3 regions of the Streptomyces sp. NPDC007346 genome follow, and region 2 is predicted to be linked to each of the others. Evidence: predicted binding sites of a transcription regulator. Region 2 holds the regulator's gene; each other region holds the start of a gene.

Region 1 (10,269 bases), on a different contig from region 2:
GCGGCGGGCGTGGACGGGGCGGGAGCGGTCGGCGCGGGCACGGTCGGAGGCTGCTGGGCCACCGTCACCGGGGCCGTCACCGGGGCGGTCGGCGGGGGCGTCGCGGGCACGGTGAGCGGGGCCGTGGGCGGGGTCGGCGGGGTGCTCGGAGGCGGCGGGGTGCGGTCGGGGGCGGGCGCGGCCACCCGTACGGTGATGTCGGCGGCCACCGCGCCCGGCAGCCAGTCCTCCGGGCGGCGCAGCTGGGTCTCGCTGTTGGCGTTGCGGCACAGGTCGATGACCTCGGCCACCGAGGGGCGGTCCTCGGGGGACTTGGCCAGGCAGCGGGTGACCAGCTCCCGCAGCTCCTCGGGGACCCCCGTCAGATCCGGCTCCTCGTGCACGACCCGGTACAGCACCCCGTGCGAGGTCCCCTCGCCGAAGGCGGGCGCGCCGGTCGCGGCGAAGGCGGCGACCTGCCCGAGCGCGAAGATGTCGGTCGCCGCCGTCACGGACCTGCCCGCCGCCTGCTCCGGCGCCATGAACGCCGGGGTCCCGACGGTGACCCCGCTGCCGGTGAGCGAGGTCGCGTCGGCGGCCCGCGCGATGCCGAAGTCGATCACCCTCGGCCCGTCGGCCGCCAGCAGCACGTTGGACGGCTTGAGGTCGCGGTGGACGATGCCCGCCCCGTGGATGACGTGGAGCGCCTCGGCCATGCCCGCGATGAGCAGCAGGATCGCGGGGACCGGCAGCGGCCCGTGCTCGCCGACCGCCGTGGCGAGCGACGGGCCCGGCACGTAGGCGGTGGCCAGCCACTGCTGCGCGCTCTCCGTGTCACTGTCGATGACGGGCGCGGTGTACAGGCCCTGGACCCGCTGGGCGGCCTGGACCTCCTGCTGGAAGCGGCGGCGGAACTCGGCGTCCTCGCTGAAGTCGGGCCGGATCACCTTGATGGCGACGGGCCGCCCGCCGGGGGTGTACGAGAGGTAGACCTTGCCCATCCCGCCGGAGCCGAGCTTCGCGGTCAGCCGGTAACCGGCCACCGTCCGCGGGTCGCTCTCCTCCAACGGCTGGAAAACCCCGTCGTTGCCCTGCTGCTGACTGGTCATCGTGCTGCTTCCCCCGACGGCGCCTGTTGTCCCGAAACGAGCCGTACTGTATCCGGAAGAGGAGACATGCGGCAGGGAGCTGCCGGTTGCACCGGACGACCGCCTTTCCCCTCGCCCTTCGACCAGGGACTTTCGAACGGACGGCGCTGACCGGCCGAGCCTCGTTCAGGCCGGGCCGGCGGAGGGCTGGATCAGGCCGGCCGAGGGCTGGTCGGCCTGGCCCGGCTCGGGCCCGGTTCAGCCTGGCCCGACTCGGCCCGGCTCAGCCCAGCGGGTGGCCGATCAGCATCGTCGGGGCCCCGGCCACCCGGGTCAGGAACACCGTGGCCGCGTTCGGGCCGGCGAGCTTCATCCGGCGGCGCAGCTCCTCGGGTTCGACCGCCGAACCGCGCTTCTTGACGGTCAGCACGCCCACCTGACGCTCCCGCAGCAGCGCCTTCAGCTTCTTCACGCCGAACGGCAGCCGGTCGGTGATCTCGTACCCGGAGACGTACGGGGAGGAGTAGGGCACATCGCTCGTGACGTACGCGATCGTCTCGTCCACCAGCCGCCCGCCGCACCGCTCCACGATGTCGGCGACCAGGTGCGCCCGGATCACCGCGCCGTCCGGCTCGTACAGATAGCGCCCGACCGGGCCGACCGGCGGGGCGGGCAGCGGGGCCGGGGCGGTGAGGGTCGCCCCGGACGGCAGCAGGGTGGCCCGGAACGAACCGGGCGCGAAGCCTTCCCCGTACCAGAGCACCGCCTCCTTGACGTCACCCCCGTCCGAGATCCACTCGGCCTCCGCCTCCGGGCCGATCGCCTCGTGCGGGATGCCGGGCGCGATCTTCAGCGCCGCGCGAGGAGCCTTCAGCGCGGCGGCCGTCGCCCAGGACAGCGGCGGTGAGTAGGCCTCCGGATCGAAGATCCTGCCGCGTCCGCCGCGCCGGGCCGGGTCCACGAAGACCGCGTCGTACGCGGAGGTGTCGATCTCCGTCACATCGGCGCACCGCACCTCGATCAGCGCGCCCAGGCCGAGCGCCTCGGCGTTGGCGCGGGCCACCTCGGCGGTGAGCGGGTCGCGGTCCACGGCGAGGACGGAGATCCCGGCGCGGGCGAGCGCGACGGCGTCGCCGCCGATGCCGCAGCACAGGTCCGCCACGCTCCGCACGCCGAGCCCGGCGAACCGGGCGGCGCGGTGGGTGGCTACCGAGGTCCGGGTGGCCTGCTCGACACCGTTGGGCGTGAAGTACATCCGGTACGCGTCCTCGGCCCCGAACTTCGCCACCGCCCGCTGCCGCAGCCGGGCCTGGCCCAGGGCGGCCGACACCAGCTCCGCCGGGTGCGTGCGGCGCAACCGGGTCGCGGTGGCCAGCTCCTGGGCGGGGTCGTGGTCGCGCAGCTCGGCCAGCAGGCGCTCGCCCTCGGGGGTGCGCAGGGCGGCGAAGGCGGCACGGGCGGGGTCGTCGGCCGGAGTGGCGGGGGTCGTTGCGTTCACCTGGTCCATTGTGGCCGGTGCGTGGACGGGGGGCCTTACGGGTCGACGCAGGCCTTACGGGGCGACGCGGGCTCTCTAGAGCGACGCGGCCCCTATACGCCGACGCGGGCCCTATAGAGCGACGCAGGACCTATAGAGCGACGCGGGCCCCTGTGCGCCGACGCGGATTCCTATGGGCCGGCCGGGGGACGGGTGCGGGCCGCTCGCGGTGTCGGGGCGGGAGGCGGGTGGACGGCTGGCAGGATGCGGCGCCATGCAACTAGTACGACAAAAAGGAAAATCACCCATGAAGCGGCACCGGCCGGCCACTGTCGTGCTGGCGGCCCTCCTGGCCGCCACCGTCACCTCCGCCTGCGCGGCGGAGGTGGGCGGCGGCGGCACGGGGGCCCCGGACGGAGCGGCGAAGCCCGCCGCCGGGCAGCAGGGTGAGGCCGCCCAGCAGGCCGGGCCCGCCCGCGCCCTGGACACGTACGCCGAGGAGCTGAGGCGCAAACAGGCCGCACGGGCCGTCGCCGCGAAGAAGTGGGGGCTGGCCAAGACCCCGCTCGCCGCCCCCGAACCGCCCGAGGTGAAGCCGAGCATCACCACGCGCAAGGGGTTCGAGGTCCGGGACGACCAGGGGCTGCCGCCCGTCTTCACCACCGTCCCCACCAAGGAGAAGATCGTCTTCCTCACCATGGACGACGGGGCGGAGAAGGACCCCGAGCTGCTGCGGATGATGACCGAACTGGACATCCCCTACAGCGCCTTCCTGAGTGACTACGTCACCAATGACAACTACGGGTACTTCAAGCAGATGCAGAAGCGCGGGGTGGTCATCAGCAACCACACGCTCAACCACCGCTATCTGCCCGGCCTCTCCTACGCCGAGCAGAAGCGGGAGATCTGCGGCCAGCAGGAGAAGATCCTCAAGACCTACGGGAAGCGGCCCACCCTCTTCCGCCCGCCCTACGGCAACTACAACCGGGACACCCTCGTCGTCGCCAAGTCCTGCGGCATCACCGCCGTTCCCCTGTGGGCGGCCGAGGCCTTCGCCGACCACATGGAGTGGCGGGAGTGGGACCGCGATCTGCACCCCGGCGACATCGTCCTCACCCACTTCCGGGGCAAGGGCGACTGGAAGGGCACGATGCCCGACATGATCCGCCTGGTCATGAAGACCATCACGGACAAGGGGTACGCGGTGGCGAAGCTGGAGGACTACGTCTGACCCGCACCGCCTTCCTCCCGTACGGCCCGGCGCGTACGGCCCGGCGTGGCCGGCTCGACGCGTACGGCCCGATGCATGCGGCCTCCATGCGTACGGCTCCCGACGCGTACGGCCCCGATCGAGGCGGCGCGAGGGTGGTGAATTGGCACTCCGCTTGACCGAGTGCTAATCGCGGTCATAGTCTCAGGTCTGGCACTCCCCCCTGGAGAGTGCCAGCACCACACTGTGCGACAGGGCAGGTCCGGCACCCGCGACGACGGATCGGTCTGGTCGCCGCCCACTGACTGCTAAACCCCGTGAGATCTCCGAAGGGGGAGACCGGATCGTGTCGACCACCAGCTCCAAGGTTGCGATCAAGCCGCTCGAGGACCGCATTGTGGTCCAGCCGCTCGACGCCGAGCAGACCACGGCTTCCGGCCTGGTCATTCCGGACACCGCGAAGGAGAAGCCCCAGGAGGGCGTCGTCCTCGCCGTGGGTCCGGGCCGCTTCGAGAACGGCGAGCGTCTTCCGCTCGACGTCAAGACCGGCGACGTCGTCCTGTACAGCAAGTACGGCGGCACCGAGGTGAAGTACAGCGGCGAGGAGTACCTCGTCCTCTCGGCCCGCGACGTCCTCGCGATCGTCGAGAAGTAATTCACCCACGTTTGCTTGTGTTCTGCGCCCCTGGCCCCCTGCGAAATAACTAGCCGGGTGGCGAGGGGCGCAGTTCGTTCGAGAGGGAAGTACAGCCCATGGCGAAGATTCTGAAGTTCGACGAGGACGCCCGTCGCGCCCTTGAGCGCGGCGTCAACAAGCTTGCCGACACGGTCAAGGTGACGATCGGCCCCAAGGGCCGCAACGTCGTCATCGACAAGAAGTTCGGCGCGCCCACCATCACCAACGACGGCGTCACCATCGCGCGCGAGGTCGAGCTCGACGACCCGTACGAGAACCTCGGTGCCCAGCTCGTCAAGGAGGTGGCGACCAAGACCAACGACGTAGCGGGTGACGGCACCACCACCGCGACCGTCCTGGCCCAGGCGCTCGTCCGCGAGGGTCTGCGCAACGTCGCCGCGGGTGCCTCCCCGGCCGCCCTGAAGAAGGGCATCGACGCCGCCGTCAAGGCCGTGTCCGAGGAGCTTCTCTCCACGGCCCGCCCGATCGACGACAAGTCCGACATCGCCGCCGTGGCCGCGCTCTCCGCGCAGGACACCCAGGTCGGCGAGCTCATCGCGGACGCGATGGACAAGGTCGGCAAGGACGGTGTCATCACCGTCGAGGAGTCCAACACCTTCGGTCTGGACCTGGAGTTCACCGAGGGCATGGCCTTCGACAAGGGCTACCTGTCCCCGTACATGGTGACCGACCAGGAGCGTATGGAGGCCGTCCTCGACGACCCGTACATCCTGATCCACCAGGGCAAGATCGGCTCCATCCAGGAGCTGCTCCCGCTCCTGGAGAAGGTCATCCAGGCCGGTGGCTCCAAGCCGCTCCTGATCATCGCCGAGGACGTCGAGGGCGAGGCGCTCTCCACCCTCGTCGTCAACAAGATCCGTGGCACCTTCAACGCCGTCGCGGTGAAGGCCCCGGGCTTCGGTGACCGCCGCAAGGCCATGCTCGGCGACATCGCCACCCTCACGGGTGCGACCGTCATCGCCGAAGAGGTCGGCCTCAAGCTCGACCAGGCCGGTCTGGACGTGCTCGGCACCGCCCGCCGCGTCACCGTCTCCAAGGACGACACGACCATCGTCGACGGCGGCGGCAACTCCGACGACGTCAAGGGCCGCGTCAACCAGATCAAGGCTGAGATCGAGTCCACGGACTCCGACTGGGACCGCGAGAAGCTCCAGGAGCGCCTCGCGAAGCTGGCCGGCGGCGTGTGCGTCATCCGCGTCGGTGCCGCCACCGAGGTGGAGCTCAAGGAGAAGAAGCACCGTCTCGAGGACGCGATCTCCGCGACCCGCGCCGCGGTCGAGGAGGGCATCGTCTCCGGCGGTGGCTCCTCCCTCGTCCACGCCGTGAAGGTCCTGGAGGGCAACCTCGGCAAGACCGGCGACGAGGCCACCGGTGTCGCGGTCGTCCGCCGCGCCGCCGTCGAGCCGCTGCGCTGGATCGCCGAGAACGCCGGCCTGGAGGGTTACGTCATCACCTCCAAGGTCGCCGAGCTCGACAAGGGCCAGGGCTTCAACGCCGCCACTGGCGAGTACGGCGACCTGGTCAAGGCCGGCGTCATCGACCCGGTCAAGGTCACCCGCTCCGCCCTGGAGAACGCCGCGTCCATCGCGTCGCTGCTGCTCACGACCGAGACCCTGGTCGTCGAGAAGCCGGCCGAGGAAGAGGCCGACGCCGGTCACGGCGGCCACGGCCACTCCCACTAGGAGAACGCGCGGTACCTCTTGGTACGCCTGAGGCCCGGTACCCCCGTCGCGGGGGCACCGGGCCTCGGTGCGTCCGGGCCGTCTGCGGCGTATCAGCGCACGACGTCGAACACGTTCTTCTGGATGCCGTTCGCGTAGGCCTCGTGCTCGACCAGCCTCAGCTTCCGGGCGTCCTTGTCCGCCGTGCTGAACAGCCGCTTGCCCGCACCGAGCAGGAGCGGGAAGACGAGCAGGTGGTAGCGGTCGATCAGGCCGGCGTCCGACAGGCCGCGGTTCAGGGTGGCGCTGCCGTGGACGATGACCGGTCCGCCCTCGGTCTCCTTCAGGGCGGCGACCTCGTCGAGCGAGCGCAGGATCGTGGTGTCGCCCCAGTCGGAGACCAGGTCGCTCTCCCCGAGCGTGGTGGAGACGACGTACTTGGGCATCACCTTGTACCCGGCGAACTCCTCCATCCCCGGCCACACCGGACTGAACGCCTCGTAGCTGGTCCGGCCCAGCATCAGGGCGGCGGCCTCCTCCTGTTCCCGGCCCTTGATCTCGTAGGCCTCCGGAAGGAACTCCACGTCCTTGAAGGTCCACCCCGAGTTCCGGTAACCGGGCTCACCGCCGGGGGCCTCCACGACGCCGTCGAGGGAGACGAAGGCGGTGCTGATCAGGGTGCGCATCAGTGGCTCCTGTTATCTCGTACGGGTATCCCGTGGCGGGCGGCCCGGGGGCGGGCGCCCTTGGCGGGAGCGGCCCTTGGCGGGGACGGCCCGTGGGGCATCAACTCTTACGGATGTACTGACCGCGCACCCCGCCGAAACTCATCGGTCCGGCCAGGCCCATCCGTCCGGACCACGGCCGGTACCCTCCCTCCCCATGACCGGGATGACCGAACTCGACAGGCTCACCACCCTCTTCCGCGCCCTCGGGGCGGACGGCGAAGCCCCGGACTGGGCCGAATCCGAGGCCGAGGAGGGGCTCCCGCAGCTCGCCCGCTACCGCTTCCTGCGGACGGTGTGGCAGGACGTCGACGCCTGGGCGGCGGAGGCGCCCCGGTGGGTGGCCGCGTACCGCACCGACGGCGTGGCCGCCGGGGCCGTCGACCGCGCCCTCGCGGCCGGGCTCACCCCCGAGGACCTCGGCGAGCTGGCCCGCGAGGTGGCCCGGGAGACCGCGTTCGGGGTGCTGTACGCCCTGGCCGACCCGGCGGACGGCTCACTGCCCGCCGAGATCGAGGACCAGCTGCCGAGCTGGCGGCTGGCGGAGCTGAACGCGGCGGGCGAACCGACGGGCCGCCATCTCGACGCCCTGCACGAGGACTTCGCCGCCCTCGAACCGAAGGGGACCGTGACGTGACGCGGGGGCGGGGCGTCAGGCGTAACGCGGGAGGCCGTCCGTCGAGATCGTCCACTCGGCGATCGTGACGTCCTCGCCGTAAAAGGGTCGTCCCCTTCATGCTAGGCCGCCTCCGCCAGCTCGCCCCGGCAGCCACGGCAGTAGTCGGCCGAGGTGGAGCGGAACGCGTGGTCGCAGCGGTCGCAGTTCCGGAGGGGGATGACGAGGGTACGGCGGGCCGGGACCAGCTCCGAGGTGCCGGGGAGCGGCGGTGGCAGGAGCGCGGTGAGCCGGTGCTTGATGAGCTTCGCCGGGTACCTGAGGGGCTGCGGGAGGTCCGTCGTCAGGGCGTGGCGGATGGTGTCCGGCCGCGCGTCGCGCTCCAGCCAGGCAGCCATGGCGGGGGTCAGGCGCTCGACGTCGTTCTCGGAGAGCACCAGCTCGGGCGCGTGCCGCCGCAGGTCGGCGAGGAGCGCGGCGGCGGTCCGGTGCAGCTCCGGGGTCAGCTCGCGGGGCTGGGGGAGCGGCCGGGGCGGCGGCTTGGGCCCGGTGCGCGGCGGTACGTGGACCGGGGCGGGGGCCGGGGGGGTGCGCTTCTTCCGGTACGGGGATGGGTGCGGGGGCCGGTACGGGCGCGGGCGCGGGTTCTGGCACCGCAGGCGCCACCACCTGCGGCACCACCACCGGCGGCACCACCACCGGCGCAGGCGCCACCAGCTGCGGCGCCACCACCGCCCCGCCCAGCAGCAGCGCCGACGGCTGGTTGCAGAACACCGTGCGGGTGACGATCTTGCCGTTCGCCAGCCTCGTACGCGTCCGGCGCAGGTAGCCGTGGGCCTCCAGCTCGCGCAGGGCGGAGGCGATCACCGTCTCGCCCTCGGCGAAGCGGGCCGTGAGCGCCTTGATGCCGACCCGGGAACCGGCGGGCAGCGACTGGATGTGCACGCCGATCCCGATCGCGGTGAGCGACAACTCGGCGTGCTGGGCGAGGTGGTTGCCGACGACCGTGAACCGGCTGGTGTGCGGGATGGCGACGTGGATGACGCCGAAGGAGGGGAGCGGCCCGGGAAGCTCCGTCAGGGCGCGGGTGAGGGCGTTATTGTGCTGGGTAGCCATGGGGAAGCCTTTTCTTCCTTGGTGGTCAGGCCCTCGTTCGGGATTGCCGTCCCGGCGGGGGCCGTCTCATGTCTGGGGTGCTGGTCAGCGTGAGCATATGCCTGGCAACCCGTCCGAAATCCAGCCCAGTTGGTGAATCTCACCCATGTGGGTGACCGGCCCCTCCCGCAGCTGACCACCGGGATCAGGCGGGGTGGGGTTGGGTATTTTCTCTTGGTTCTTTAAGCACTTGATGTCGGGGCCCACCAAGTCGCGGTGAGCCACGACCCGGTGGGCCCTTACCGAGTCGTGACGCGCCACGACCCGGTGTGAGCAGCGATTTCGGGTGGATTTCCGGAGATCCGCCACTTGGTGCGGCCTGCCTTCCCTACGCTGCCCACCATGGCTGACGAAGACGGCAGGCGCGGCGCGGCGGTGCACAAGGCAGGAGCAGGAGCAGGGGCGGAGAAGCCCGTATCCGACCCGGATCTCAACCAGGATCTCGATCCGGCGGACGATTCGAGCGCGGTCATGGCTGCCGTCGGGCGGCAGATCAGACTCTGGCGGGAGTCGGCGGGACTCCGAGCCGTCGAACTGGGCACGGCGATCGGATACAGCGAGAGCCTCGTCTACGAGGTCGAGGCCGGACGGCGCATCCCCAAGCCGGAGTTCCTGGACGGGACGGACGCGGCTGTGGGCGCGGGCGGCAAGGTCTCCGCGATGAAGAAGGACGTGGCGGAGGCCCGATACCCGAAGAAGGTGAAAGACCTCGCCAAGCTCGAACGGGAGGCGGTCGAGCTGGGCGCGTACGGAAACCACAACATGCACGGCTTGCTCCAGACCGCCGAATACGCCCGTGCGCTCTACGAGATGCGGCGTCCGTCCTTCGGGCCCGACGAAGTCGAGCGGTATGTCGCGGCCCGGATGGCGCGCCAGGAGATCTTCCGGCGGAAGCCGCTGACCATGCTCACTTTCATCCAGGAGGAGGTGACTCTCAGGCGGCCGATCGGCGGCCGTGCTGTGCTCCGCCGCCAGCTCGAACACCTGCTGGAGCTAGGCCAGTTGCGGAACGTCGAGATCCAGGTGATGCCGACCGACCGGGAGGACCACGCCGGGATGGGCGGTCAGCTCCAGCTTCTCAAGTTCGAGGACGGGAGGGCGGTGGGACACTGGGAAGGACAGTTGTTCAACCGCCTGACCTCCGACCCCAAAGAGGTACGGATCCTGGAGCAGCGGCTCGGTCTCGTCCGGGCCCAGGGCCTCACTCCACGGGAATCACGAACCTTCATCGAGAAAGTGCTGGGAGAGACATGACACGCAAGTCCTCGGGTGGAGACGGCTCCGCTCTGGAGTGGTTCAAGAGCAGCTACAGCAGCAACGACGGCCCCGAGTGCGTGGAGGTCGCCGCTGCCCGCAGCAGCGTGTACGTCCGTGACTCCAAGCATCTGGCCGGGCCGCAGCTCGGCTTCGCCTCCGCCGCCTGGGCGGACTTCGTCCCGTACGCCTCCGGCAGCTGAGAGCGCCGCACCGCACCACCCCGCACGTCCTGAGCGCGCTCGGCCGGCCCTGACGGGCGGCTGGGCGCGCTCGTGTGTGTCGGTTCTCAACTGGTCGCCCTTTATGGCGGAAACCCTGACACCGGCAGCCCCCTTCGGCACACTGGGTGCATGAACGATCACGCGGGGAAGTCGCCCCACCACCTCACGATCAACGTCACGCGC
Region 2 (10,269 bases):
GTCCGCTGGTGGAACGTGAAGCACCCCGGCGCGTACGCCCAGGCGCTCTCCGAGGGCCGTTCACCGGGAGCGGGCCGGGAGGTCCTGGCCGAGGAGGACCGCCGGGTCGAGCGCATCCTGCTGGAGCTCCGGCTCCGCGACGGCTGCCCGCTCGACCTGCTGAAAACCGACGGCCTCGCCGCCTCCCGCCGGGCCCTGACCGACGGCCTGCTGGAGCCGGAACCGTACGAGGAGGGCCGCGCGGTCCTCACCCTGCGCGGGCGGCTCCTGGCCGACGCGGTGGTGCGGGACCTGGTGGACTGAGGGCTGGGGGGCTGGGGGCTGGAGGCCCGCCCCCTGACGTGGCGGGCCTGCCCCCGTGACGTCACTCGGGAAGGGTCACGAAGTCGATCAGCTCCTCGACCCTCCCCAGGAGCTGCGGTTCCAGATCCTTGTAGCTGCGCACCTTGGACAGGATGTGCTGCCAGGCCGCGCCGGTGTTCTCCGGCCACCCCAGCGCCCGGCACACCCCCGTCTTCCAGTCCTGGCCGCGCGGCACCACCGGCCACGCGTCGATCCCCACCGACGACGGCTTCACGGCCTCCCACACGTCGATGTACGGGTGGCCCACCACCAGCACATGCGGGTCCGAGACCTGCGCGGCGATCCGGGACTCCTTGGAACCGGCCACCAGGTGGTCCACCAGCACCCCGAGCCGGGCGTCGGGCCCCGGGGAGAACTCGCCCACGATGGCCGGGAGGTCGTCGATGCCCTCCAGGTACTCCACCACCACACCCTCGATGCGCAGGTCGTCGCCCCACACCCGCTCGACCAGCTCCGCGTCGTGCCGGCCCTCCACGTAGATCCGCCCGGCCCGCGCCACCCGGGCCCGCGCACCGGGCACCGCCACCGAACCGGAGGCCGTACGGGTGGGACGCACAGGACCGCCCGGCCCAGGACGGACCAGCGTGACCACCTTGCCCTCCAGCAGGAAAGCGCGGGGCTCCATCGGGAAGACCCGGTGCTTGCCGAAGCGGTCCTCCAGGGTCACCGTGGGCCCCTGGGCCGTCTTCTCGCAGCGGATCACCGCCCCGCAGAAGCCGGTGGCGACCTCCTCCACGACCAGGTCGGGTTCGGCGGGGACCTCGGGCACGGGGGCGGACCTCTTCCACGGCGGGGTCAGGTCCGGCTGGTAGCTGCGCATGGGACGACGATAATTCGCTCCGCCCGTACGGGGATTCGCCCCCCGCACACGACACGCGGGCCCGGCGTACGCCCCCGGCTCGCCCCCCCAGCTCATCTCACCGCTTACTTCACCGCTCGCCCCCGGCTCACCCCACCCGAACCGCTCCGCCAGCCCCCGGCTCATCTCACCGCCTACCTCACCGTTCGCCCCCCGGCTCACCCCACCCCGAACCGCTCCGCCAGCGCCCCCCGCTGCGCCCGCACGAACGCCGCGTCCACCACCGCCCCGTGCCCTGGTACGTACACCGAGCCCTCGCCGCCCAGCTCCAGCAGCCGGTCCAGGGCGGCCGGCCAGCGGGAGGTGATCGCGTCCCGGCCCGCCTGCGGCTCACCGGACTCCTCCACCAGGTCCCCGCAGAGCACCACCGCGGGCTCCTCGTCCGTGCCCGGGACCAGCACCGCCAGGTCGTGGCCGCTGTGCCCCGGGCCCACGTCGGCCAGCAGCACCTGACGGCCGCCGCCCAGGTCGAGCGTCCACTCGCCGGTCACCTCGTGGTGCGGCACCACCAGCGTGTCCACCGCCCGGTGTGCCTCCTCCTCCGCGAGGCCGTGGCGCACCGCCGACCCGGTGAGCTCGTCCGCCGAGCGGCGCAGCAGGGCGCTGATGCCCACCGCTCCGTACACCTGGGCCCCGGCGAACGCCGCCGTGCCCAGCACATGATCGAAGTGCGGGTGGCTCAGTGCGATATGCGTCACCCTCCGGCCGAGCAGCGCCTCGGCCTGGCGGCGCAGCTCGACGCCCTCGCGCAGGGTCGAGCCGGTGTCGTACAGCAGCACACCGCCGGCCCCGGCCACCAGCGCGGCCGTGGCGTCCCAGCCCGGCAGGCGCCGCCGCCCGATACCGTGGCCCAACCGCTCCCAGCCGAAGTCTTCCCAAGAGACGTCCATGGGGCGACGCTATCGGCAATGTCCCGCCCGGTTCGGCGGAGGCATGACCGGTCGTTCTGCTCGGTTCGGCGGAGGCATGACCGGTCGTCCCGTACGGCTCGGCGGAGGCATGACCGGTCGCCCTTGCCCCGGCCCCACCCCACCCCCGTACACTGACCGATGGGTAACTGGCACTCGTACGCACCGAGTGCCAGACGAAGATCCGGAGACAGAGACCGGGGAACGACAGCTGGAGGTGTGCGCCATGCTCAGCGAACGCAGACTCGAAGTGCTGCGCGCCATCGTCCAGGACTATGTCGGCACCGAGGAGCCCGTCGGCTCCAAGGCGCTCACGGAGCGGCACCAGCTGGGGGTCTCCCCGGCCACCGTCCGCAACGACATGGCGGTGCTGGAGGACGAGGGCTTCATCGCGCAGCCGCACACGAGCGCGGGGCGCATCCCCACCGACAAGGGGTACCGCCTCTTCGTCGACAAGCTCGCCGGCGTCAAGCCGCTCTCCTCGCCCGAGCGCCGGGCCATCCAGAACTTCCTCGACGGCGCGGTCGACCTCGACGACGTGGTCGGCCGGACCGTACGGCTGCTCGCGCAGCTGACCCGGCAGGTCGCGGTCGTGCAGTACCCCTCGCTGACCCGCTCGACGGTGCGGCACGTGGAGCTGCTCTCGCTCGCCCCCGCCCGGCTGATGCTGGTCCTGATCACGGACACCGGCCGGGTCGAACAGCGTATGATCGACTGCCCCGCGCCCTTCGGCGAGGCATCCCTCGCGGATCTGCGTGCCCGGCTCAACAGCCGGGTCGTCGGACGCCGCTTCTCGGATGTCCCGCGGCTGGTGCGGGAGCTGCCGGAATCCTTCGACAGCGAGGACCGGGGAACGGTTTCCACGGTTCTTTCCACCCTCCTCGAAACCCTGGTCGAGGAGACGGAGGAGCGGCTGATGATCGGCGGCACCTCCAACCTCACCCGCTTCGGGCACGACTTCCCTGTGATGATCCGGCCGGTGCTGGAAGCACTGGAGGAGCAGGTCGTCCTGCTGAAGCTGCTCGGTGAGGCAACGGATTCAGCCATGACCGTGCGGATCGGGCACGAGAACGCCCACGAGGGCCTCACGTCCACGTCCGTCGTCGCGGTCGGCTACGGTTCGGGCGACGAGGCAGTCGCCAAACTCGGCGTGGTCGGACCGACCCGCATGGACTACCCCGGAACGATGGGAGCGGTACGCGCAGTGGCACGTTACGTCGGACAGATCCTGGCGGAGTCGTAAGTGGCCACGGACTACTACGCCGTACTCGGCGTGCGCCGCGACGCATCTCAGGACGAGATCAAGAAGGCATTCCGTCGGCTCGCCCGCGAGCTGCACCCGGATGTCAACCCGGATCCGAAGACCCAGGAGCGGTTCAAGGAGATCAACGCCGCCTACGAGGTGCTCTCGGACCCGCAGAAGAAGCAGGTCTACGACCTCGGCGGCGACCCGCTCTCCGGCAACGGCGGGGGCGGCGGCGCGGGCGGTTTCGGAGCCGGTGGCTTCGGCAACTTCTCCGACATCATGGACGCGTTCTTCGGCAACGCCGCGCAGCGCGGGCCCCGCTCGCGCACCCGGCGCGGCCAGGACGCCATGATCCGGCTGGAGATCGACCTCTCCGAGGCGGCCTTCGGCACCACCAAGGACATTCAGGTCGACACGGCGGTCGTCTGCAACACCTGCAGCGGCGAGGGCGCGGCCCCCGGCACCTCCGCCCAGACCTGTGACATGTGCCGCGGCCGCGGTGAGGTCTCGCAGGTCACCCGGTCCTTCCTGGGCCAGGTCATGACCTCGCGGCCCTGCCCGCAGTGCCAGGGCTTCGGTACGGTCGTGCCGACGCCGTGCCCGGAGTGCGCCGGCGACGGCCGTATCCGTTCGCGCCGCACGCTCACCGTCAAGATCCCCGCGGGCGTCGACAACGGCACGCGCATCCAGCTCGCCGGTGAGGGCGAGGTCGGCCCCGGCGGCGGCCCGCCCGGCGACCTGTACGTCGAGATCCACGAGGTGCCGCACACCGTCTTCCAGCGGCGCGGCGACGACCTGCACTGCACGGTCACCATCCCGATGACCGCGGCCGCCCTCGGCACCAAGTGTCCGCTGGAGACCCTGGACGGCGTCGAGGAGATCGACATCCGCCCCGGCACCCAGTCCGGCCAGTCCGTCCCCCTGCACGGGCGGGGCATCACCCACCTGCGCGGCGGTGGCCGGGGCGACCTCATCGTGCACGTCGAGGTGATCACCCCCTCCAAGCTCGACGCGGAACAGGAGCGGCTGCTGCGGGAGCTCTCCAAGCTGCGCGGCGAGGAGCGGCCTCTGGGCCAGTTTCAGCCAGGTCAGCAGGGGCTCTTCTCCCGGCTGAAGGACGCCTTCAACGGCCGCTGAAGCGTTTTCCGCCTTTCACCGCACCGCCCACCGGTTCTCCGCCGGTGGGCGGTGCGGCGTTCGGCGGGAGATCCGGTCATACCGCACGCTGGCTGATTCGGCCCTGTGCGACGGACGTGGCACGATGCGGTCATGTCCTCGTTGACCGATCTCTGCCGGTATCCGATCGTGCAGGCCCCCATGGCGGGCGGCGCTTCCGGACCTCAGCTCGCCGCGGCCGTCGCCGAGGCGGGCGGGCTCGGATTCCTGGCCGCCGGGTACAAGACGGCGGACGGCATGTACAACGAGATCAAACAGCTGCGCCGGCTCACCGGCGGCCCGTTCGGCGTCAACCTCTTCATGCCGCAGCCCGCGCTCGCCGACCCCAGCGCCGTCGAGGTCTACCGCCACCAGCTGGCCGGTGAGGCCGCCTGGTACGAGACCCCGCTCGGCGACCCCGACGGCAGCGGCGACGACGGGTACGAGGCGAAGGTCGCCATCCTGCTGGAGGACCCCGTCCCGGTGGTCTCCTTCACCTTCGGCTGCCCCGCCCGCGACACGCTCGACGCCTTCGCCAAGGCGGGGACGTACACCATCGTGACGGTCACCTCCCCCGAGGAGGCCCAGGCCGCCCAGTGGGCGGGCGCCGACGCCGTCTGCGTCCAGGGCGTCGAGGCGGGCGGCCACCAGTCCACCCACCGCGACGACCCGCAGGCCGACCACACCGGCACCGGGCTGCTCACCCTCGTCACCCAGGTCCGCGAGACCGTGCAGATCCCGATCGTCGCGGCGGGCGGCCTGATGCGCGGCTCGCAGATCGCCGCCGTCCTCGCGGCCGGAGCGGACGCCGCCCAGCTCGGCACCGCCTTCCTGATCTGCCCCGAGTCCGGCGCCCACCTCCTCCACAAGCAGGCCCTGACCAACCCGCTCTTCGTCCGCACCGAGCTGACCCGCGCCTTCTCCGGGCGCCCCGCGCGCGGCCTGGTCAACCGGTTCATCCGCGAACACGGCCCGTACGCCCCCGCCGCCTACCCCCAGGTTCACTACGTGACCACCGGGCTGCGCCAGGCCGCCGCCAAGGCCGGGGACGCCCAGGGCATGGCCCTGTGGGCGGGGCAGGGCCACCGGATGGCCCGCGAACTGCCCGCCGGTGAGCTGATCGAGCTGCTCGCCGCCGAACTGGAGGCCGCCAGGGCGGCCCTGAGCATGAGGAGCCCCCGGTGACCGCACCGGTCTTCGTCGTCGAACGGATGCCCACCGGGCCGGAGTTCGTGCTGGACGGGCCCGAGGGGCGGCACGCCGTGTCGGTCAGGCGGCTGGAGCCCGGCGAGGAGGTCGTCCTCACCGACGGGCTCGGCCACTGGGCGCAGGGCACCGTCCGCGCCGCCGAGGGCAAGGACCGGCTCACGGTCACCGTCGGCGCGCCCGTCCAGGAGGAGCCGGAGCCCGCGCCCCGCATCACCGTCGTCCAGGCGCTCCCCAAGGGCGACCGGGGCGAGCTGGCCGTCGAGACGATGACCGAGACCGGCGTCGACGCGATCGTGCCGTGGCAGGCCGCCCGCTGCGTCACTCGGTGGAAGGGCGAGCGGGGCGCCAAGTCCCTGGCGAAATGGCGCAGTACGGCACGGGAGGCGGGCAAGCAGTCCCGCCGGGTGCGCTTCCCCGAGGTGACCGAGGCCATGACGACCCAGCAGGTCGCCGCGCTGCTGGCCGGTGCCGGCTTCGCCGGGGTCCTGCACGAGGACCGCGACCACGACAGCACACCTCTCGCCACCGCCGAACTCCCCGCCACCGGCTCGATCGTGCTCGTCGTCGGCCCCGAGGGCGGCGTCTCCCCGCAGGAGCTGACCGCCTTCGCCGAGGCGGGCGCCCGCCCGTACCGGCTGGGCCGCAGCGTGCTGCGCACCTCCACCGCCGGGACGGCCGCGAGCGCGCTGCTCCTCGGACGCACCGGCCGCTGGGGATGACCTCGGGCCGGGCGACCGGAGTCCGGCGATAGCATGCCCGTACAACTGATCATCAGCGAACGAGGAGGCCCGGAGCCATGGCGGGAGAGCCGCAGACCGACTGCCTGTTCTGCAAGATCGTCTCGGGAGACATCCCGGCGACCATCGTCCGGGAGAGCGAGACCACCGTCTCCTTCCGCGACATCAACCCGCAGGCCCCGACCCACGTCCTGGTCATCCCCAAGGCCCACTACCCGGACGCGGCCTCGCTGGCCGCCGCCGAACCGCAGACCGCCGCCGACATGCTGCGCGAGGCCGGAGCGGTCGCCGCCGACGAGAAGGTGGACGGCAGCGGTTACCGGATCATCCTCAACACCGGCTCCGGCGCCGGCCAGACCGTCTTCCACGTGCACGCCCACGTCCTGGGCGGCCGCGGCCTCCAGTGGCCCCCCGGATAACCCCCTCCGCACAGCAGGAGCGTTTCCCCCATGTCCGTACGCGAGCTGGTGGTGCTCGGCACCGCCAGCCAGGTCCCCACCCGGCACCGCAACCACAACGGCTATCTGCTGCGCTGGGACGGCGAGGGCATCCTCTTCGACCCCGGCGAGGGCACCCAGCGCCAGATGCTGCGGGCCGGGGTCGCCGCGCACGACATCGACCGGATCTGCGTCACCCACTTCCACGGCGACCACTCCCTCGGGCTCGCCGGAGTGATCCAGCGCATCAACCTGGACCAGGTGCCCCACCCCGTCACCGCCCACTACCCGGCGAGCGGGCAGCACTTCTTCGACCGGCTGCGGTACGCCACCGCCTACCGCGAGAGTGTCGAGCTGGCCGAGGTCCCGGTCGCCGGGACCGGCGCGGTCCTCGCCACCACGGCCTCGTACACCCTGGACAGCCACCGGCTCTCGCACCCCGTCGAGTCCTACGGCTACCGCCTCACCGAGCCCGACACCCGCCGCATGCTGCCCGCCCTCCTCCAGGAGCACGGCATCGGCGGGCCCGACATCGGCCGCCTCCGGCGTGCGGGTGTCCTCGGCGGCGTCACCCTGGAGCAGGTCTCCGAGCACCGGCGCGGGCAGCGGTTCGCGTTCGTCATGGACACCCGGCTCTGCGACGGGGTGTACGCGCTCGCCGAGGCCTGCGACATGCTCGTCATCGAGTCGACCTTCCTCGACGAGGACGAGAAGCTGGCCACCGACCACGGCCACCTGACCGCCAAACAGGCCGCCCGGGTGGCGCAGGAGTCAGGCGTACGCCACCTCGTGCTGACCCACTTCTCGCAGCGCTACAGCGACCCGGAACTCTTCGGGAGCCAGGCCCGCGCCGCCGGGTTCGACGGCGAACTCACCGTCGCCCAGGACCTGACGCGGGTCCCGCTCCCCACCCGGCACCGCCCCTGAGACAACCGCACACCACCGAACAACCGCACCACCCCCGAAACAACCGCACCATTCGTTTGTGAGACACCGTGCACCTCCCCAAGGCAGAACTCCACCTCCACATCGAAGGCACCCTCGAACCCGAGCTGGCCTTCACCCTCGCGGAACGCAACGGGGTGGCCCTGCCGTACGCCACCGCCGACGAACTGCGCACGGCCTACCGGTTCGAGGACCTCCAGTCCTTCCTGGACCTCTACTACGCGCTCATGGCCGTGCTGCGTACGGAGGAGGACTTCACCGAACTCGCCGACGCCTACCTGGCCCGCGCCGCCGCCCAGGGCGTCCGGCACGCCGAGATCTTCTTCGACCCGCAGGCCCACACCGCCCGGGGCGTCCCCATCGGCACGGTCATCGAGGGGCTCGGCCGGGCACTGGAGCGCAGCGAGGAGACCCACGGCGTCTCCACCCAGCTCATCCTGTGCTTCCTGCGCGACCTCTCCGCCGAAGCGGCCCTCGGCACCCTCGACGCGGCCCGCCCCTACCTCCACCGCATCAGCGCCGTCGGCCTGGACTCCGCCGAGGTCGGCCACCCGCCCGCCAAGTTCCGCGAGGTGTACGAGGCGGCCACCGCGCTGGGGCTGCGCAAGGTGGCCCACGCGGGGGAGGAGGGGCCGCCGTCCTACATCCGCGAGGCCCTGGACGTCCTCGGCGTCGAGCGCGTCGACCACGGGCTGCGCTGCCTGGAGGACCCGGAGCTGGTGGCGCGGCTGGTCGCGGACCGGGTGCCGCTGACGCTCTGCCCGCTCTCCAACGTACGGTTGCGCACGGTCGACACGCTGAAGGACCACCCGCTGCCGCGGATGATGGCCGCGGGGCTGCTCTGCACGGTCAACTCCGACGACCCCGCCTACTTCGGCGGGTACGCCGGGGACAACTTCGACGCCGTCCGCGACGCGCTCGCCCTGGACCGGGAGCAGCTGCGCACCCTGGCCCGCAACTCCTTCGAGGCGGCCTTCCTCGACCACGACGAGGAGCGCCGGGCGCGCTACCTGTCCGAGGTCGAGGCGTACGCGTTCGACTGACCGGGCGCGCCGTCCGGACCGGCCGTCCGGATCGCGCTGCGCACCAGCCGCCCGCGCCGCAGGGCCGGTACGCGGAGTTCGGTGACGGCCTGCTCCGGTGAGCCGAGCTTCGGCACGGCACCGGACAGGTTGCCGGTGGTGGCGGCCAGCAGCGCGGCCGGGGCGCCACCGCGGCGGCGGACCGAGCCGGGCACCAGCGGACGGCCACCGGTGTGCAGCGCCACCGCGGTCACCGGGGCGGCGACCAGGAGGGTGGCCGCCCCCAGGACCAGCCCCATCGCCGGGTATCCGGCCTCCGCGGAGAGCACGCTGCCCAGGAGCGGGCCGCACGCCACGCCCACGGAGGAGGCCGAGCCCGCCAGGACCGCCCAGCGGCCGCGTACGTCCAGGGAGGCGGCCAGGCCGATCAGGTAGGAGAGGACCACCGGGTAGACGGTGTTCCACAGGATCTCGCCGGTCGCGAACGAGCCGAGGTCCCGGGCCGAGGAGGTGAGCACGATGCTCCCCGAGATGATCACGGTCCCGAGCCCGATCGGCACCGCCCGGCCGATCCGCGCGCCGAGGACCCCGGCGCCCATGACGCCCAGCAGCCCCGCGCCGAGTGCGGCGGCGAACACCGCGCCGACGGTCACCTCGGTCAGCCCCGCCTGGACCACGCCGATGCGGCTGCTGACGCCCCACAGCGCGTTCTGCGCCATGGACCAGACGAGCATGCCGCCCGCCAGGACGAGACCGGAGCGGCGGTGCGGCAGCGGGCCGGTGACCCGCGAGGCCGACTCCTCGGTGGCCATGGGGCCCTTCAGCCGGGCGGTCGCGGGCCAGACGAGCAGGGCGACCAGGGCGACCGAGGCGAACGGAAGCCGGTGGCCGCCGCCGAGGTGCGGGATCGTCAGATAGAGGGCGCCCGCCGTCGCGGAGACGGCGAGCAGCCCGAGCGAGGACGTCCGGTGCGGGTCGCGCCGCGCGGCGATCCCGGCCGCCGCGACCGCCGTCGCCGCCCCCGAGCCGAAGCCGCCCACCACGACGGAGGCCACCACCAGCGGCACGGACCCGGCCAGTGCGGCGCAGCCGTACCCCAGGGCGGCCAGCAGCAGACCGGCGCGGGCCGGGGTACGGGCCCCGTACCGCTCGACCCGGCCCGCCAGGACGAACCCGGCACTCGCCGAGCTCAACAGCAGAGCACTGCCGACCAGGCCCGCCTGAGCGGGGGTCAGCCCGAGATGGACGCTGAGGCGGCCGACGATGGTGGGGAGCAGATAGGAGGCGAGGTAGCCGGCGGTGAAGACGGCGACCAGGGGCCACGCGGCACGGCGCGAGGACATGGGCGTTTCCTGAAGACATGCCTGAGCAGGCAGGGGGAGGGGAGG
Region 3 (10,269 bases), on a different contig from region 2:
CGCTGTACGGGCTCCCGTTCGTCGCCAGCACCCGGCTGCTCTTCTACAACGAGAAGCTCTTCACCCAGGCGGGCCTCGACGCCCCCAAGACCTGGGACGACATCCAGAAGGACGCCACCGCGCTCAAGGAGAAGGGCGTCAAGTTCCCCTTCGCCCTGCCGCTCGGCCCGGAGGAGTCCCAGGCCGAGACGCTGATGTGGCTGCTCAGCGGCAGCGGCGGTTACGTCGACGACGTCGGCTCGTACGACATCGACTCGTCCCAGAACATCGCCACGTTCACCTGGCTGCGGGACAACCTCGTCGGCAAGGGCCTCACCGGACCCGTCGAGCCGGGCAAGCTGGACCGTGCCAAGGCGTTCAAGGCGTTCACCGAGGGCGAGGTCGGCATGCTGAACGGCCACCCCACCCTGATGGAGGAGGCCGAGGCCAAGGGCGTCAAGGTCGGCATGGTGCCGCTGCCGGGCGTCGACGGGCCGACGAAGGGCTCGCTGGGCGTCGCCGACTGGATGATGGGCTTCAAGCAGAACGGCCACCGCCAGGAGATCGGCAAGTTCTTCGACTACGCCTACTCCGACGAGAACGTGCTCGCCTTCGCCGACGAGTACGACATGCTCCCGGTGACCGGCAGCGCCTCCGCCGAGATGGAGACCGACACCAAGCACGTGAAGCTGCGCGAGTTCCTGGCGGCGCTGCCCAACTCCCAGCTGCCCCCCTTCGGCAAGACGTCCTGGGCGACGGTGAGCGAGTCGATCAAGACGAACATCGGCGAGGCGGTCGCCCCCGGTGGCAGTCCGGAGCGGGTGCTCGGGGCGATAGCGGCCGAGGCGACGAGGGCCGAGGGCGCGGAGTAGGCAGGCAGGCGGGCGCGTCGGGGCCGGTTGCGCGGTTAGGTTGGTTGTATGACCGCTTCCGACGCCGAGCCCGCGCCTTCCGCCCGGGGGCTGTCCGACCGTGACCGTGCTCTGCTCGCGCTGGAGCGGAGGCCGTGGGCGGGGCCCGGGGCGAAGGAGCGGGCGATCCGGGAGGAGCTGGGGATGTCCCCGGTCCGCTACTTCCAGCTCCTCAACGCGCTGATCGAGGACGAGCGGGCGCTGCGGGAGGATCCGGTCACGGTGAACCGCTTGCGCCGGCTGCGAGCGGAGAGGCGTGAGCGGCGCTGACGGCCCGTGTCGGGGGCCGGGCCCGCCCCCGTGCCCGCCCGCACCCCGCTAGGCTCGACCCCATGGGCAGCCACTCCGTACAGCCGCCGATCCCGACCCCGACCACCCCGGCCGGCCGCGAGGGCCTGGACGCCATCCTCGCCCGCCCCGGCCGCGCGGTCATCGCCCTCGACTTCGACGGCACGCTCGCCGACATCGTCCCCGACCCCGAGCAGGCCCGCGCCCACCCCGGCGCCGTCCCCGCACTCGCCGCGCTCGCCCCGAAGGTCGCCTCGGTCGCCGTGATCACCGGCCGCCCCGCAGGCGTGGCGGTCCGCTACGGCGGCTTCGCCGGCGTCCCCGGCCTCGACCACCTCGTGGTCCTCGGCCACTACGGCGCCGAGCGCTGGGACGCTGCGACCGGCGCCGTGAACACCCCCGCCCCGCACCCCGGCGTCGCCACGGCGAGGGCCGAACTCCCCGGCGTACTGCACGAGTTCGCCGCCTGGCACGGCACCTGGATCGAGGAGAAGGGGCAGGCCGTCGCCGTCCACACCCGCCGCGCCGACGACCCGCGGGCGGCCTTCGAGACCCTGCGCGGCCCCCTCGGCGAGCTGGCCGCCCGCCACGGCCTGGTCCTCGAACCGGGCCGCCAGGTCCTGGAGTTGCGCCCACCGGGCATGGACAAGGGCGTCGCGCTCGCGGAGTACGTACGCGAGGTCGGCGCCGAGTCCGTCCTGTACGCGGGCGACGACCTCGGAGACCTCGCCGCCTTCGCCACGGTGGAGAAGCTGCGCGGCGGCCAGGACGGCATCCCGGGGCTGCTGGTGTGCAGCGGCAGCGCGGAGGTGCCCGAACTGGCCGAGCGCGCCGACCTGTCGGTGCCCGGCCCGGCCGCGGTGGTGGACTTCCTGGCGGCCCTGGCGGAGCGGCTCTGAGAGGCGGGCCCCGGGGGGCGCCCGGCCGCCCCCCGGCCCCTCACTCCTGCCGCAGCGCCTCCAGCTGGTCCAGGAACCACTGCTGCGGCGGCAGCGCCGTGGCCGCCTCGGCCAGTCGCTTCGTACGGCCGGTCCGCTCCTCGGCGCTCATCGACAGGGCCTCGTGCAGCGCCTCGGCCGTGCCCACCACGTCGTACGGGTTCACCACGATCGCGTCCTCGCCCAGCTCCTCGTACGCCCCCGCCTCCCGCGACAGCACCAGGGCGCAGCCGTGGTCGGAGACGACGGGGACCTCCTTGGCGACCAGGTTCATGCCGTCGCGGATCGGGTTGACCAGCGCCACGTCCGCCAGCCGGTACGCGGCGAGCGAGCGGGCGAAGTCGTCCTTCACGTGGAGGACCACGGGTGTCCAACCGTCCGTGCCGTAAGCCCCGTTGATCTCGGTGGCCAGGCTCTGCACCGCCGCCGTGTAGTCCCGGTAGACCGAGAGGTCCTGGCGGGAGGGGTAGGCGAAGGCCACGTGGACCACGCGTTCGCGCCACTCGGGGTGGGTCTCCAGCAGGGCCCGGTAGGCGTGCAGGCCGCGCACGATGTTCTTGGACAGCTCGGTGCGGTCCACCCGGACGATGGTCTTCCGGCCCTCGCCCACCTGCTCCCGCAGCGCCTCCATGCGCTCGTCCACGTCCGCCTCGTGCGACCGCTGCCGCAGGAAGTCCGCGTCGGCCCCGAGCCCGTGCACCCCGATCCTGGTGCGGCCCGTCCCGCCGAGGATCTCCGTACAGCAGCCGATGAACGCGTCCGCCCACCGCCGGGTCAGGAACGCGGCCCGGTCCGCGCCGAGGATGCCGTGCAGCAGCTGCTCGCCGATGTCGTCGGGGAGCAGCCGGAAGTAGTCCACCGGGGCCCACGGGGTGTGCGAGAAGTGGCCGATCCGCAGATCCGGGCGCAGCTCGCGCAGCATGCCGGGGACCAGGGCCAGGTGGTAGTCCTGCACCAGGACCGCCGCCCCCTGGCCCGCCTCCTCGGCGAGCGCCTGGGCGAAGGCCCGGTTGTACGTCTCGTACGAGGCCCACTGGCGCCGGAACTCCGCGTCGAAGACCGGCTCGACGGGGGTCTGGTAGAGCAGGTGGTGGACGAACCAGAGCACGGAGTTGGCGATGCCGTTGTACGCGTCGGCGTGGACCTGGGCGTCGATGTCGAGCATCCGTACGCCCGGCTCACCGACCCCGCGCCGCACCGCCTCGCGGTCGCCGTCGCCGAGGGCCGCGCAGACCCACAGCTTGTCGTCGACGGCGCTGAGCCCGGAGACGAGCCCGCCGCCGCCGCGCTTGGCGTCGAGCGTGCCGTCCTCGCCGAGCGTGTACGTGATCGGGCCGCGGTTGGAGGCGACGAGGACCTGGGCAGTCGAGGGGGTTGCGTGCTCGGAGACCATGTAGCGGAACCTAGCCCGTTCGGGAAGCCCCCAAACGCGCGGGCCGCCCGGGAGGCCCCCTCACGCCGCGTGGCGCTCCGCGTACTCCTCGATCTCCCGCATCGGCGGCCGCTCCTCCGTGTCCACCGCGTGGGTGCGCGCCACGAACCCCTCATCGCCCCGCTCGAACTGCGTCAGCGCGGGCCGCACCAGATGGCCCCGGGAGAGCCGCAGCTGCGCCGTGCGGTAGATCGCCGCCGCCATCCGGCCCAGCGCCTGCCCGTCCTGGTGGCGGTGGCGCCGCACCCCGACGTCGACCTGGCCCAGCGCGTCCAGCCCCACGGTGTGCAGCGCGTCCACCAGGAGCCCCAACTCCACTCCGTAACCGACCGGGAAGGGCAGCCGCTCCAGCAGGGACCGCCGCACCGCGTACTCGCCGCCCAGCGGCTGCACGAAGCCGGCCAGCTGCGGCCAGTGCAGATTGAGCAGGGGGCGTGCCACCAGCTCGGTGACGCGACCACCCTGACCTGCGGTGTCACCCAGCGGACGGTCGTACATCGCCTTGACGAACTGGACGGTGGGGTCGGTGATCAGCGGCCCGACCGTCCCCGAGACGAAGTCGGCGGAGAAGTCCTTGAGGTCGGCGTCGACGAAGCAGACGATCTCACCGCTGGTCACCAGGAGCGACCGCCAGAGCACCTCGCCCTTGCCGGGCAGGGCCGGGACGCGGGGCAGGATCGCGTCCCGGTGGACCACCCGGGCTCCCGCCGCACGGGCGACGGCGGCGGTGGCGTCGGTGGAACCGGAGTCGATCACGACCAGTTCGTCGACCAGCCGGACCTTCTCCATCAGCTCCCGCCGGATCGTCGCCACGATCGCGCCGACCGTGGCCTCCTCGTTCAGCGCGGGCAGCACCACACTCACCGAGGTGCGGTGCGGGTCGGCGTTCCGGGCGTCGGTGAGCCGGTCCAGCGGGCGGTCGGCGGACGACCAGGAACGCCTGGTCAGCCAGCGTTCCACCTCTTCGAGCACGGTCGGGACTCCTCGTATGTGATCCATCTCGCGGTGCGGACGACTATCTCAACAGTCCAGTCCTTCGGTTACAGTCTTGAACAACGCGGATGACCGTCGCATGTCGGGGTCCGTCCGCACACAAACGCCTGGATCGAAGATCCAGTGCCACAGAGCTCATCCAGAGGGACTGAGGGAACGGCCCGTTGAAGTCCCGGCAACCCTCCTACCGACCGCGAGGTCACGGTGGGGAAGGTGCCAATTCCGTCTTGTGGCGAAACGCGTCACAAGGAAGATGAGGAGAAAGGGCCTCCGCCATCATGGCTGTTCAGACTGTTGCAGGTAACACCGCTTCTTCTTCCGCCCCGGCCGTCGACCTCGGTCCCGCCGCGGCGCTCTCCTGCCGCGAGTGCGGCGAGCGTTTCGAGCTCGGCCCCCTCTTCGCCTGTGCGTCCTGTTTCGGGCCGCTGGAAGTGGCGTACGACCTGCCCACCGGCTCCCCCGAGGAGCTGAGGAAGCGCATCGAGGCCGGCCCGAACAACATCTGGCGCTACGCCCCGCTGCTGCCGGTCCCCGCCGACGTCGCGGAGAAGCCCAACATCAACCCCGGCTTCACCAAGCTGGTCAAGGCCGACAACCTCGCCCGTGAGCTGGGCGTCACCGGCGGTCTGTACGTCAAGGACGACTCCGGCAACCCGACGCACTCCTTCAAGGACCGGGTCGTCGCCATCGCCGTCGAGGCCGCCCGCGCCTTCGGGTTCACCACCCTCTCCTGCTCCTCCACGGGCAACCTGGCCGGTGCCGTCGGCGCCGCCGCCGCCCGCGCCGGACTGCGCTCGTGCGTCTTCATCCCGCACGACCTGGAGCAGGGCAAGGTCGTCATGGCCGCGGTGTACGGGGGCGAGCTGGTCGGCATCGAGGGCAACTACGACGACGTCAACCGCTTCTGCTCCGAGCTCATCGGCGACCCGCTCGGCGAGGGCTGGGGCTTCGTCAACGTCAACCTGCGCCCGTACTACGGCGAGGGCTCCAAGACCCTGGCGTACGAGATCTGCGAGCAGCTCGGCTGGCGGCTCCCCGACCAGATCGTCATCCCGATCGCGTCCGGCTCCCAGCTGACGAAGATCGACAAGGGGTTCCAGGAGCTGATCAAGCTCGGCCTCGTCGAGGACAGGCCGTACAAGATCTTCGGCGCCCAGGCCGAGGGCTGCTCCCCGGTCTCCGCCGCCTTCAAGGCCGGCCACGACGTCGTACGGCCCCAGAAGCCGGACACCATCGCCAAGTCGCTGGCCATCGGCAACCCGGCGGACGGCCCGTACGTCCTGGACATCGCCCGCCGCACCGGCGGCGCGGTGGAGGACGTGAACGACGAGCAGGTCGTAGACGCGATCAAGCTGCTGGCGCGTACCGAGGGCATCTTCGGCGAGACGGCGGGCGGCGTGACGCTCGGCGTGACGAAGAAGCTCGTCGAGGCCGGCGTCATCGACCCGACGCTCACCACCGTCGTCCTGAACACCGGTGACGGGCTCAAGACGCTCGACGCGGTCTCCGCGACCTCGCAGGCGACGGCCACCATCAAGCCGAGCCTGGACGCGTTCCGCGCCGCGGGCCTCGCCTCCGCCTGACCCACCGAGTCCGAGTCCGAGACCGCGTCCGAGACCGCCGTCCGCGTCCGAGACCGCGTCCGAAGCAAGAAGGGCACCCACCATGAGCGTCAAGGTCCGCATCCCCACCATCCTCCGCACGTACACGGGCGGCCAGGCCGAGGTCACGGCGGAGGGCGCGAAGCTCTCCGAGGTCATCGCGTCCCTGGAGAAGGACCACCCGGGCATCGCCGCACGCGTCCTGGACGACCAGGGCAAGCTGCGCCGCTTCGTGAACGTGTACGTCAACGACGACGACGTGCGCTTCGAGAGCGGCCTGGACACGGTCACCCCGGACGGCGCCGGCATCTCGATCATCCCGGCCGTGGCCGGCGGTTGCTGAACCCCCTGGGGCCGCCGCGCCCCCACCGCGCCTTCGCCTGACCCCGGTTGCCCCCTCCGCGACACAAAGCGGAGGGGGCAATTCTGCATGGTTGAGCACGGTACAGTTGGGGAAGCCCCCTTCGCTGCGCATGCCGCCCGCATATGAGAATGCGCCCGGCTCCGATAAGAAGCAGCCAAAGTGCGTGAACCCCTTGAGGCATAAGTGGCCTTTGCCTGGCCCGACTTGCCCGTAATCTCAGCAATCCCGCATATTCGGGCGTTCGCCTGTGCCCGGAATTCTCGTCCGATTGACCTGTTGCAGAGGGCAGTTGGGCGGATACATTCGGCCGCGGTCGACGCGCTGCGGCGCCGCGCACCTCTCCTGACGGAGGGTGAGTTACGACCCGGGGCCGCGAAGTGCGGTCCCGTGCAAGGGCCAGTTATAGGGGAGTTAGGCATGGCTCAGGGCACCGTCAAGTGGTTCAACGCGGAGAAGGGGTACGGCTTCATCGCGGTCGACGGTGGTGCGGATGTTTTCGTCCACTACAGCGCGATCCAGATGGACGGGTACCGCACCCTCGAAGAGGGTCAGCGAGTTGAATTCGAGATCTCGCAGGGCCAGAAGGGGCCCCAGGCCGACATGGTCAAGCTCGCCGTCGGCTGAGCTCGGCGCAGGCCGTCCGACGTCACTACTCACGCACGCAGGGCCCGACCCCGGAGTTCGCCACCAGGGGATCGGGCCCTACGTGCGTCCTGGCTCCGCCCTGCGGACGCGGTGCTGCTGGGTCCGTCCTGCGGGCGCGGTCCTGGCTCAGTCCTGCGGACGCCGTTCCGGCTCCCTCCTGCGGACGCTCTGGTTCCGCCCTGTTCTGCTCCGGTTTCGCATGGCGTGCCTTGGTCGAAGGCGCTTGCACTCTCGGGGGTCGAGTGCTAATCATTGGCATTAGCACTCTCCAGGTGAGAGTGACAGAAACTTGGACCGGGCCGGTGAGGCCCGCAGGCGCGGCGGGGCAAGGAACCGCCACGCACGCAGGCCGTCCGTCGCGGGCGCCTCTCGGTCCGGAGAATCCACCCCTGTCCGGGAGGACCACTTCACATGGCCAAGATCATCGCGTTCGACGAGGAGGCACGGCGCGGTCTCGAGCGCGGGATGAACCAGCTCGCCGACGCCGTCAAGGTCACCCTCGGCCCCAAGGGCCGTAACGTCGTCCTCGAGAAGAAGTGGGGCGCGCCCACGATCACCAACGATGGTGTTTCCATCGCCAAGGAGATCGAGCTCGAGGACCCGTACGAGAAGATCGGTGCGGAGCTGGTCAAGGAGGTCGCCAAGAAGACGGACGACGTCGCCGGCGACGGTACGACCACCGCCACCGTTCTGGCTCAGGCTCTCGTCCGCGAGGGTCTGCGCAACGTCGCCGCAGGCGCCAACCCGATGGCTCTCAAGCGGGGCATCGAGAAGGCCGTCGAGGCCGTCTCCGCCGCTCTGCTGGAGCAGGCCAAGGACGTGGAGACCAAGGAGCAGATCGCTTCGACCGCCTCCATCTCCGCCGCCGACACCGAGATCGGCGCCAAGATCGCCGAGGCGATGGACAAGGTCGGCAAGGAAGGCGTCATCACCGTCGAGGAGTCCCAGACCTTCGGTCTGGAGCTCGAGCTCACCGAGGGTATGCGCTTCGACAAGGGCTACATCTCGGCCTACTTCGCCACCGACATGGAGCGTATGGAGGCGTCGCTCGACGACCCGTACATCCTGATCGTCAACTCGAAGATCGCCAGCGTCAAGGACCTGATCCCGCTGCTGGAGAAGGTCATGCAGTCGGGCAAGCCGCTGCTGATCATCGCCGAGGACGTCGAGGGCGAGGCGCTCTCCACCCTGGTCGTCAACAAGATCAAGGGCACGTTCAAGTCCGTCGCCGTGAAGGCCCCGGGCTTCGGTGACCGCCGCAAGGCCATGCTCGCGGACATCGCCATCCTCACCGGTGGCACCGTGATCTCCGAGGAGGTCGGTCTCAAGCTGGAGAACGCCGGCCTGGACCTGCTCGGCCGCGCCCGCAAGGTCGTCATCACCAAGGACGAGACCACGATCGTCGACGGTGCCGGGGACAGCGAGCAGGTGCAGGGTCGCGTCAAGCAGATCCGTGCCGAGATCGAGAACTCCGACTCGGACTACGACCGCGAGAAGCTCCAGGAGCGCCTGGCGAAGCTGGCCGGCGGTGTGGCCGTCATCAAGGCCGGCGCCGCCACCGAGGTGGAGCTCAAGGAGCGCAAGCACCGCATCGAGGACGCGGTGCGCAACGCCAAGGCCGCCGTCGAGGAGGGCATCGTCGCCGGTGGTGGCGTGGCTCTGCTCCAGGCCTCGGCCGTCTTCGACAAGCTCGACCTCACGGGCGACGAGGCGACCGGCGCCAACGCCGTGAAGCTCGCGCTGGAGGCCCCGCTCAAGCAGATCGCCGTCAACGGTGGTCTCGAGGGTGGCGTCATCGTCGAGAAGGTCCGCAACCTGCCGATCGGTCACGGCCTCAACGCCGCGACCGGCGAGTACGTGGACATGATCGCCGAGGGCATCATCGACCCGGCGAAGGTCACGCGCTCCGCTCTGCAGAACGCCGCCTCCATCGCCGCGCTCTTCCTCACCACCGAGGCCGTCATCGCCGACAAGCCCGAGAAGGCCGGCGCGGCCGCTCCGGGCGGCATGCCGGGCGGTGACATGGACTTCTGATCCGCCACGGAGCCCCGGGTCCGCCCGGGGCGCCCTCCGGCTGATCGAAGTTCCGCGTACGTCCCGGTCGGGGCGGTACGCACCAGTACGTCCCGCAGGGGCGGCACCTCCTTCACGGGAGGTGCCGCCCCTGTGGCGTGTCCAGGGCGGCGGCGGGTGCTCCTGGGACAATGCGGGAACGGTTGTTACGCGCGCGGGGGACGCGGGCGGCACGTGAACGGGGGCGGTACGGCCATGACGGCTACGCAGGCGGGGAACAGCGGTCCGGAACGCGGTCGGTCGGACAAGGAGCGGTCGGACAGGGGACGGTGGGCCAGGAGGCGCTCGGACAGGAAGCGGCTAAGCAGCGGACGGTCGGACGGAGCGCTGTGTACCAGACGTATCAAGGGCGCCGGGCTCGTCCTCGCGGGCGCGGCCCTGTTCGCGGCGGGGCTGTTCATCGTGACGGTCGGTACGAGCCTCTCCGGCCTCCTCGGCATGCGGGTGGAGACCTTCGGCCGGATCGACTGCCACGACACGCGGACGAAGAAGGGGCAGACCGTCTGGCACTGCTTCGGTGAGAGCCCCGCCCAGCAGCGCGCCAACGAGGCGGAGCGCGAGCGGGTCGCCGCGGGGGCGCTGCGCGTCCATGTGGACGGCATGCCCGAACCGGCCCGGACCGGGCGTACGCGCATCCTCTTCGCGGACCACGACGGCAGGAACGACCCCGCGACGATCACCGCGACCCAGGTGTCCGACGGCGGCCGGTGGTACGCGCACTCGTCGTCGGTCGTCGGCTATGGCTTGATCCCGCTACTGCTGGGCACCGGAACGGCGGCCTGGGGCGGTTTCGTCATGCGACAAAGGTCACCGTCCCCGGCGAACGCGGGCGGCGGTCAGGGCGGTACGGCGCGCTCGACGGCGCTCCCGTTGCGGGCCACTGACCAGTACAGCCCCGGATCGGCGGGGAGACAGGGCCGGCGGTGACCCTCCGGGGCCCGGACTTGCACGGTGCTCAAACTGTCTGCTGGTCGTTAAACTGCCGTTCGGTAAAAGGACGGCTTCGAGCTATCCTTCGGCGTGCTGAAGCGCGCCGGCCAGGCGA

What was found. The regulator HrcA, encoded in region 2, represses chaperone genes, less so after heat shock. The targets are predictions, from matches to a motif close to TTNGCACTCNGNNNNNCNGAGTGCNAA.
Region 1: a site for HrcA is predicted at 3,918-3,944, ahead of groES (co-chaperone GroES). Genes of this name have one in related genera too.
Region 3: a site for HrcA is predicted at 7,374-7,400, ahead of groL (chaperonin GroEL). Genes of this name have one in related genera too.

Annotation. Positions count from the first base shown of each region.
Region 1 covers NZ_JBEYKR010000017.1:43,359-53,627, forward strand. The annotation lists gene AB0917_RS08070 (serine/threonine-protein kinase) at 1-1,088, opposite strand, end outside; gene AB0917_RS08075 (methyltransferase domain-containing protein) at 1,351-2,574, opposite strand; gene AB0917_RS08080 (polysaccharide deacetylase family protein) at 2,852-3,775, shown strand; gene groES (co-chaperone GroES) at 4,101-4,409, shown strand; gene groL (chaperonin GroEL) at 4,508-6,133, shown strand; gene AB0917_RS08095 (dihydrofolate reductase family protein) at 6,226-6,798, opposite strand; gene AB0917_RS08100 (hypothetical protein) at 7,004-7,474, shown strand; partial or broken gene AB0917_RS08105 (hypothetical protein) at 7,576-8,569, opposite strand; gene AB0917_RS08110 (helix-turn-helix transcriptional regulator) at 8,951-9,862, shown strand; gene AB0917_RS08115 (DUF397 domain-containing protein) at 9,859-10,065, shown strand; gene AB0917_RS08120 (DUF5954 family protein) at 10,216-10,269, shown strand, end outside.
Region 2 covers NZ_JBEYKR010000055.1:12,896-23,164, reverse strand. The annotation lists gene hemW (radical SAM family heme chaperone HemW) at 1-303, shown strand, start outside; gene AB0917_RS16840 (DUF3097 domain-containing protein) at 365-1,183, opposite strand; gene AB0917_RS16835 (MBL fold metallo-hydrolase) at 1,381-2,112, opposite strand; gene hrcA (heat-inducible transcriptional repressor HrcA) at 2,357-3,373, shown strand; gene dnaJ (molecular chaperone DnaJ) at 3,374-4,513, shown strand; gene AB0917_RS16820 (nitronate monooxygenase) at 4,646-5,716, shown strand; gene AB0917_RS16815 (16S rRNA (uracil(1498)-N(3))-methyltransferase) at 5,713-6,459, shown strand; gene AB0917_RS16810 (histidine triad nucleotide-binding protein) at 6,537-6,896, shown strand; gene AB0917_RS16805 (ribonuclease Z) at 6,927-7,841, shown strand; gene AB0917_RS16800 (adenosine deaminase) at 7,910-8,902, shown strand; gene AB0917_RS16795 (MFS transporter) at 8,866-10,224, opposite strand.
Region 3 covers NZ_JBEYKR010000052.1:4,645-14,913, reverse strand. The annotation lists gene AB0917_RS16130 (extracellular solute-binding protein) at 1-851, shown strand, start outside; gene AB0917_RS16125 (DUF3263 domain-containing protein) at 900-1,160, shown strand; gene otsB (trehalose-phosphatase) at 1,223-2,077, shown strand; gene AB0917_RS16115 (trehalose-6-phosphate synthase) at 2,118-3,509, opposite strand; gene AB0917_RS16110 (glucosyl-3-phosphoglycerate synthase) at 3,570-4,520, opposite strand; SAM riboswitch class I at 4,674-4,801, shown strand; gene thrC (threonine synthase) at 4,820-6,124, shown strand; gene AB0917_RS16100 (MoaD/ThiS family protein) at 6,207-6,485, shown strand; gene AB0917_RS16095 (cold-shock protein) at 6,924-7,130, shown strand; gene groL (chaperonin GroEL) at 7,563-9,185, shown strand; gene AB0917_RS16085 (hypothetical protein) at 9,420-10,151, shown strand.